Regions from separate parts of the Hydrobacter penzbergensis genome, predicted to be linked through region 2. Evidence: riboswitches for the same ligand, from Rfam matches in the RefSeq annotation. Region 2 holds a riboswitch; each other region holds the start of a gene.
What was found. Region 2 has a riboswitch for cobalamin ahead of BLU98_RS09610 (TonB-dependent receptor plug domain-containing protein). Riboswitches for the same ligand answer to the same signal wherever they lie in the genome.

Region 1 (2,273 bases), on a different contig from region 2:
GATTCTCTTTTTCGCAATGCCAGTGGCTAATATATCATCTAGTTGCAATGGGCATCTTATCAGATCGATATGTATTGTTTGTATAGGCAAGGATAATACAGTTGCAAGATTATTTCCGTAACATTCAAAATAACCCCCCAAAATAATATGCAGGTAAGGGAATGCTTTCTGAATGGCATCGTACACTTTTACAAGAGCAGACCGCTCCTTATCACCAAGATCAAGAGAAAGACATGGCTCATCGAATTGAATGTAGTGCACACCATTGTTATCCAATGTCTTCAACACTTCCAGGTAAACCGGCAGTAGATTATTGATCAGGTCAAGTTTATGGAAGTCTTTCCCCCTTTTTTTTCCCAGCAATAAAAAAGATATAGGACCAAGTAATACCGGTTTTACGGAAAACCCCTGCCGCTTGGCTTCATTAAACTCTTTAATTATTTTATCGGAAAAGAAGCTGAATCGCTGGTTGGCAGTAAATTCGGGAACAATATAATGGTAGTTGGTATCAAACCACTTAGTCATTTCCATGGCTGTAATATCGTAACCATTTTTTTGATAGCCTCGCGCCATAGCAAACATCAAATCTGTTTCTGTGAGCTGTTGCTCAGCCGCCAGCGCATGGTACCGCTCAGGAATAGCACCCACCATCAGTGTTGTATCCAACACATGATCGTAAAATGAAAAATCATTACAGGGCAACAGGTCTATTCCTGCTTTTTGTTGCAACTGCCAGTTTTCCTGGCGAATGCTTTTTGCTACTTGGTGCAATTCGTGTGCAGTCATCCGGCCTGACCAGTATTGTTCGCAGGCCTTCTTGAGTTCTCGACGGCTACCAATCCTCGGGTAGCCCAGGTTGTGGGTAATCATTACCTTTTGATTTTAAAAAGTGAAACAAAATGTTACGCTTTCCAATCACCTCCGGGTAATGCTGTTTGCAGATATGAGTAATTGGGTAGATATAGATAATAGAAGCTTCCACGGATACTTGAATGCCCGGCATGCACAACTATTATCATATCAATACCTGACACTACTTCAATCCACGAAAGCATTGTCAAAATCAGATAAGGCAGGTCTCCTGGCTTACAGCATTTTATCCGTTCTTCTCATTCCTCGTTACGGAACAATGAACATGTATTGGATAAAACATTCTCGCTGCTTACAGTTGCGGGACAGCTCATGATTTAAACATGATTCCCTTTTAATCCTTCCATATAATGGAAAGAACCTTTATCTATTTCGATAGGAGAAATTAGAAAAGAACTGAAGCGAAGGTAAGAAAATATATCTTTCCTACGCACTACATGTAATACAACCTTCCTGCATTGTGCAAGTTCCGCCATTCAGCAATTGATCGCTGGGAGCAGCATTGCCTTCCACCACCGATAATTGATGTGTATCTACCAACGGCTCTACCGATTTGCCTCCTTGCTTTTCTACAGTGAATTGTACAGCCTGCGAAGCGGCTTTGGTACGCAAGTAATACATGCCTGTTTTCAAGCCTTTTCTCCAGGCGTAGAAGTGCATGGAAGTGAGCTTGGCTGTAGTGGGCGCATCTACAAACAAGTTGAGCGACTGTGATTGGCAGATATAAGCGCCCCTGTCAGCCGCCATATCGATCACCGCTCGTTGTTTGATCTCCCAAACAGTTTTATAGATTTCTTTGATATCATCGGGAATACCATTGATCTTTTGTATGGAGCCGTTGTGCAGCATGATCTCGTTCTTCATGTCGTCGTTCCAGAGATTCAGTGACACCAGGTCGTGCAGGAGGTGTTTGTTCACCACTACGAACTCTCCGCTCAACACACGCCGCACGTATATATTGGAAGTATAAGGCTCAAAGCATTCATTGTTGCCCAGTATCTGTGAAGTGGAAGCCGTAGGCATAGGCGCTACCAGCAATGAATTGCGAACACCGTATTTCAGCACTTCAGCTTTCAGTGTATACCAATCCCAACGAAGGGTGGGTTCTGCATTCCACATATCGAATTGGAAAATACCTTTCGATACCGGTGAGCCCGCATAGGTTTCATAAGGGCCTTCTACTTTAGCCAGGTCTTTACTGGCCGTCATCGCAGCAAAATAAATGGTCTCAAATATTTCTTTGTTGAGTTGTTTTGCTTCATCACTTTCAAAAGGAAGGCGCAACAGGATGAATACATCGGCCAGTCCCTGTACGCCGAGGCCAATGGGACGGTGTTTGAGATTCGAAGTACGTGCTTCTTCAACAGGATAATAGTTGTAGTCTATGATCCGGTTGAGGTTTT
Region 2 (2,273 bases):
TTCAAAAAGAAAATTCATATCAACCAGTCCAGTTTTGCCTATGAGAGACACGAATACCTGGCCTGCAAATTGTTTATTTGCCCATGAGCGAGGAAACATCTTGGCAACAGAGCCAATGTTATTTCCCACTTTTATCGAACCGCCATTCATTAATTGAAAACAGTAACCAGGCGAAGTAATACTCATGGCTTGCAATTCATCTTTCATATACCAGGCTTCCATGCCTTTATATGTATAGTGCGTCATGCTGTCCTCATCCATTTCTGAATATTCTACGGACACCTTTACCGGTGTTCCAAACTTTCGTAAAAAATCTTTGACTCCCAACAATATAGTATTGACATGTGAAGCCTTTTTTCCTGTTACAGTCAAATCAAACTGATGGATATATAAATCATTGATTAAATCACTTGCATTGGCCTGGCCTTTGGCAATAAAAGCAGAAACCGCAGTTATTGCAGTAATCATCACAGTTGCTAAAATAATTTCCCTTCTCATAGACATTATTAAAACCGATGTTGGCTAATACAATACCAAGTATAGCATTAATCAAATTTAAATATATTTAATTGGTTAGTCTTTTGCTATAGGAAATTGAATATATCCTGATTACATTTGCACCGTAGTTGGTCCCCGAAGGGTCGGGGTTAAAAGGGAAGTCCGGTGCAAATCCGGCGCTATCCCCGTAGCTGTAAGCGCTATTCAACTGCTGATACTTCTGCCACTGTTCATAAGAATGGGAAGGCCATCAGCGGAGCGCAAGCCAGAAGACCTGCCAGCAATAGGTTTCATTCAAGGCTTTCGGGTGAAAGGCATGGAATGTAAATGCTGTCTGCAGCAGCAATTTATATTTCTTCTTTTTTCAATTTTCCTGAAAGCTCATTGTTCAACTTAAAACAAACAAACAATGAGCAAAACATCGACGCTCTTATGCATGCTTACTGCTTCCCTGCTGGCAGGACAAACGGCATTTTCACAGCAGGATTCTATCCGAACGGGACAACTCGATGAAGTGGTGGTTACCGCCAACAGGGTGAGTCTCAAGCAATCGCAGACCGGCAAGATCGTAACGGTCATAGACCAAAAAATGATTGCCAATAACCAGGGCAGAACGCTCGCCGAATTACTCAATACCCAGGCAAGCTTTTTCATCAACGGATCGAACAATACGCTGGGAACCAACCAGGACCTGTATTTCAGGGGTGCCGGTGTAGGTAGTATGTTAATCGTAATAGATGGTACGCCGGTATATGATCCTTCGCTGAGCAGCAATTCTTTTGATCTGAATAATATTGCGCTGGACCAGGTGGAAAGGATCGAGATCCTCAAAGGCGGACAAAGCACCCTCTGGGGCAGTGATGCCGTAGCCGGTGTGATACAGATCTTCATGAAAAAAGGAACCGGTAAAAAAGCCAACGTCAATGCTTCCGCTGCCTATGGCACTTACAACACATTCCGCGCAGGAACAGGTTTGAGCGGAAGGCTGAATAAGCTCGGTTACAATGTACAGTACAGCTACGTTAAAAGCGATGGGATGGCTGCTGCTTATGACAGCACAGGCACACAGGGTTTCAAGAAAGATGGATTTGAACAAACCAATGTGCTTGCCGAACTCAATTACCAGTTCAGCAACCGCTTATCGGCAAGGGCTTTTGGCAATTTCGGCGTTTATAGAACCGATTTACCCGGCGGCGCCTTCACCGATGAAAAGGATTATACCGCTAAAAATAACCACCAGTTGAGTGGATTCTCGTTGCAATACCACGACAACAACGGATTCAGCTGGAACCTGATGGGCAGTTACCAGCAGGCCAAAAGGTTGTTCGTGAACGACAGTACTTACACTGCCGCTTATACCAAGTATTATTCCGGTAATTATATTGGTAACTCTTACGTGCTGGAGACCAACGGCAACAAAAAATTCAATGCGCATTTGCAATGGGTGGGCGGCATCCAGTATACACGTCAGAATACAACCCAATCATCCCTGTACATCAGCACGGGTGTTCCCGCTTACCAGTCTTCCTCGGCATTGGGTAAAGACAGCACGTATACCAGCCAGTTTTCGGCTTATAGTTCATTGTTGCTGACAGATCTTGGTGGCTTCAATTTTGAAGCGGGTGGTCGCATCAACCATCATTCCATCTATGGCAACAACGCTACTTATACTATTAACCCGTCTTATAATATTGATGAGAACACCAAATTGTTTGTAAACATTTCTTCTGCTTACAAAGTGCCTTCTCTCTACCAGTTATACAGTGAATACGGTA
Region 3 (2,273 bases), on a different contig from region 2:
TTTCTGGTAGTCTCCCACCCTCTTTTCAAAGAAATTGGTCTTTCCTTCCAGGGAAATCATTTCCATGAAATCGAAAGGATTGGATGCATTGAATATTTTGGGATAACCCAGTTCAGCTACCCAACGGTCTGCTACGAATTCAATGTATTGCTGCATCAACCGCGCATTCATGCCAATGAGGTCTACCGGCAACGCTTCGGTAATGAACTCCTTTTCAATCTTTACTGCATCCGTGATGATCTCGTATACCTGTTCCTGTGATAATTTGTTTTGCAGCATGCTGTACAACAAGCAGGCGAACTCGCAATGCAGTCCTTCATCGCGACTGATCAGTTCATTACTGAAGGTGAGCCCCGGCATCAATCCTCTTTTCTTCAACCAAAAAATAGAACAGAAACTGCCGCTGAAGAAAATGCCTTCCACAGCCGCAAATGCTACCAGTCTTTCTGCAAAGTTTCCGTTCTCTATCCAGCGCAAAGCCCATTCTGCTTTTTTCTTCACAGCGGGAACGGTGTCGATGGCATGGAACAATTTGTCTTTCTGAACAGGATCTTTGATATAAGTATCTATCAGCAAAGCATAGGTTTCGGAATGGATATTTTCCATCATGATCTGGAAACCATAGAAGCAGCGCGCCTCGGGCAACTGGACTTCACTCATGAAATTCACTGCCAGGTTCTCGTTCACGATGCCATCACTGGCAGCAAAAAAAGCCAGTACATGCGAGATGAAATGTCTTTCCCCATCGTTCAACGATTGCCAGTCTTTCAGGTCACCTCCCAGGTCTATCTCTTCTGCGGTCCAGAAACTGGCTTCATGTTTTTTATACTGTTCCCATACTTTGGGATAATTGATGGGCAGGATCACGAAGCGATCCTTATTTTCTTTCAATAAAATTTCTTCCTGTTGCATAGTAATGTTTTTATTACTGATGCCTTGGGTTAGGGAGACAGGTCAATTACAAGAGAAGAAGGTTCCTCAACTGATGACCAGTCTTGCTTTTCACCCGAAAGCACGACAATATTCCTGGATCTATGGCAGGTCTTCTGACTTACCCGATCCCTGGGAGCCTTCCCATTCCTGCTGGCAGGAACAGTGGCTGATTGGATTCCAGGGATACATGCCCGCTGGGGCGTCGGGTTCACAGCTACGGGGATAGTTCCGGATTCATCACCGGATTCCCTTTTAATGCAGTAAAACGCAGAACAACTATACCGCAACCATCAATCCTATAGCAACATTACTAAATCAATCTTAACATGGCCGGACAGACTTATGCACCAATTGTTGAAAAATGTAAGAAAAGCTTATGTGCCGCAGCTTTCGCTAAAAGAAACAAATCCAGTCAGTTTTATTTGCTTTTTTTCAATAATAGCCTTATGGATGCCAGGTGCGACAATAATACCACAGGTACCACACAGGCGGGAAGCCAGATATAGGGGAAATACAGTACGGCGATATTCGGTTGATCCAACCCAAAACGCTGGAAAGCGAATGGCGCAGAGAGAATCGCAATGCTGACAATATTGATCAGCAAAATGAGGCAGATGATATTCCATACCAACAATACCCATTTATTGTATGTCTCTTTGCGGAAAGCGATATAGTAAATGAACGGCGCCGATATGCCGGATAGTATGTCGAAATTCCGGCCTTCAAAAGTCATGATCTGCGGAACTACTTTATGCATGCAAAGCCACAACAATACGATCTCAACCGGTATTCTGATGATGTGCAGGATAGTAAGCACTTTCAGATTCATACCATCAATAAAAGTTCTTCCCCGTTTCGTTATAAATAAAACTAGTATCACCAACATATTGGGTAATGTGGCCAACAAAAACGCCGGTGGTTGGGCATGGGTGTTCCGGTAGTAAAATCCGGTGATGCTGATCACAGCTTGTGCAGCCAGCCAAATGAACAAGATAGATAGTACCAGGCGCATTTGGGTGGTGGCCAGTGCAAAGAAGTAAATAGTCAGCAAGGTGGTTAAGCCGAAAATAATTCCGACATAAGCAGGTACGTTTTCCATAACAGGTATTTTTAAAAGAAGTTTTTTATACCGTAAGCCGCCCTAATTGCCGCAGAACGGCCTCCAGTTGTGCAGGCTCCTGTGTTCCGATCAACAGCTTGGTGCCATCCGTAAATTCAAGTTGCAAGCCTTTATTGCCAACCACATTCAATGCCCTTCCCCTGCCGAAAAAGCCATATCGCATGCCCCATCCGCCATATTCCATTAATGGGTTGTATTCCCGGATATAGGCCCGGGTAAT

Region 1: linked by a shared signal. The riboswitch ahead of metE (5-methyltetrahydropteroyltriglutamate--homocysteine S-methyltransferase) and the one ahead of BLU98_RS09610 (TonB-dependent receptor plug domain-containing protein) in region 2 are both predicted to bind cobalamin.
Region 3: linked by a shared signal. The riboswitch ahead of BLU98_RS04940 (ribonucleoside-diphosphate reductase small subunit) and the one ahead of BLU98_RS09610 (TonB-dependent receptor plug domain-containing protein) in region 2 are both predicted to bind cobalamin.

Annotation. Positions count from the first base shown of each region.
Region 1 is NZ_FNNO01000003.1:88,785-91,057, forward strand. Features, by position in the region: gene metE (5-methyltetrahydropteroyltriglutamate--homocysteine S-methyltransferase) at 1-870, opposite strand, end outside; cobalamin riboswitch at 1,055-1,251, opposite strand; gene BLU98_RS04935 (ribonucleoside-diphosphate reductase subunit alpha) at 1,297-2,273, opposite strand, start outside.
Region 2 is NZ_FNNO01000007.1:188,221-190,493, forward strand. Features, by position in the region: gene BLU98_RS09605 (hypothetical protein) at 1-498, opposite strand, end outside; cobalamin riboswitch at 611-794, shown strand; gene BLU98_RS09610 (TonB-dependent receptor plug domain-containing protein) at 908-2,273, shown strand, end outside.
Region 3 is NZ_FNNO01000003.1:92,719-94,991, forward strand. Features, by position in the region: gene BLU98_RS04940 (ribonucleoside-diphosphate reductase small subunit) at 1-912, opposite strand, end outside; cobalamin riboswitch at 1,020-1,240, opposite strand; gene BLU98_RS04945 (DUF8737 domain-containing protein) at 1,352-2,032, opposite strand; gene BLU98_RS04950 (hypothetical protein) at 2,058-2,273, opposite strand, start outside.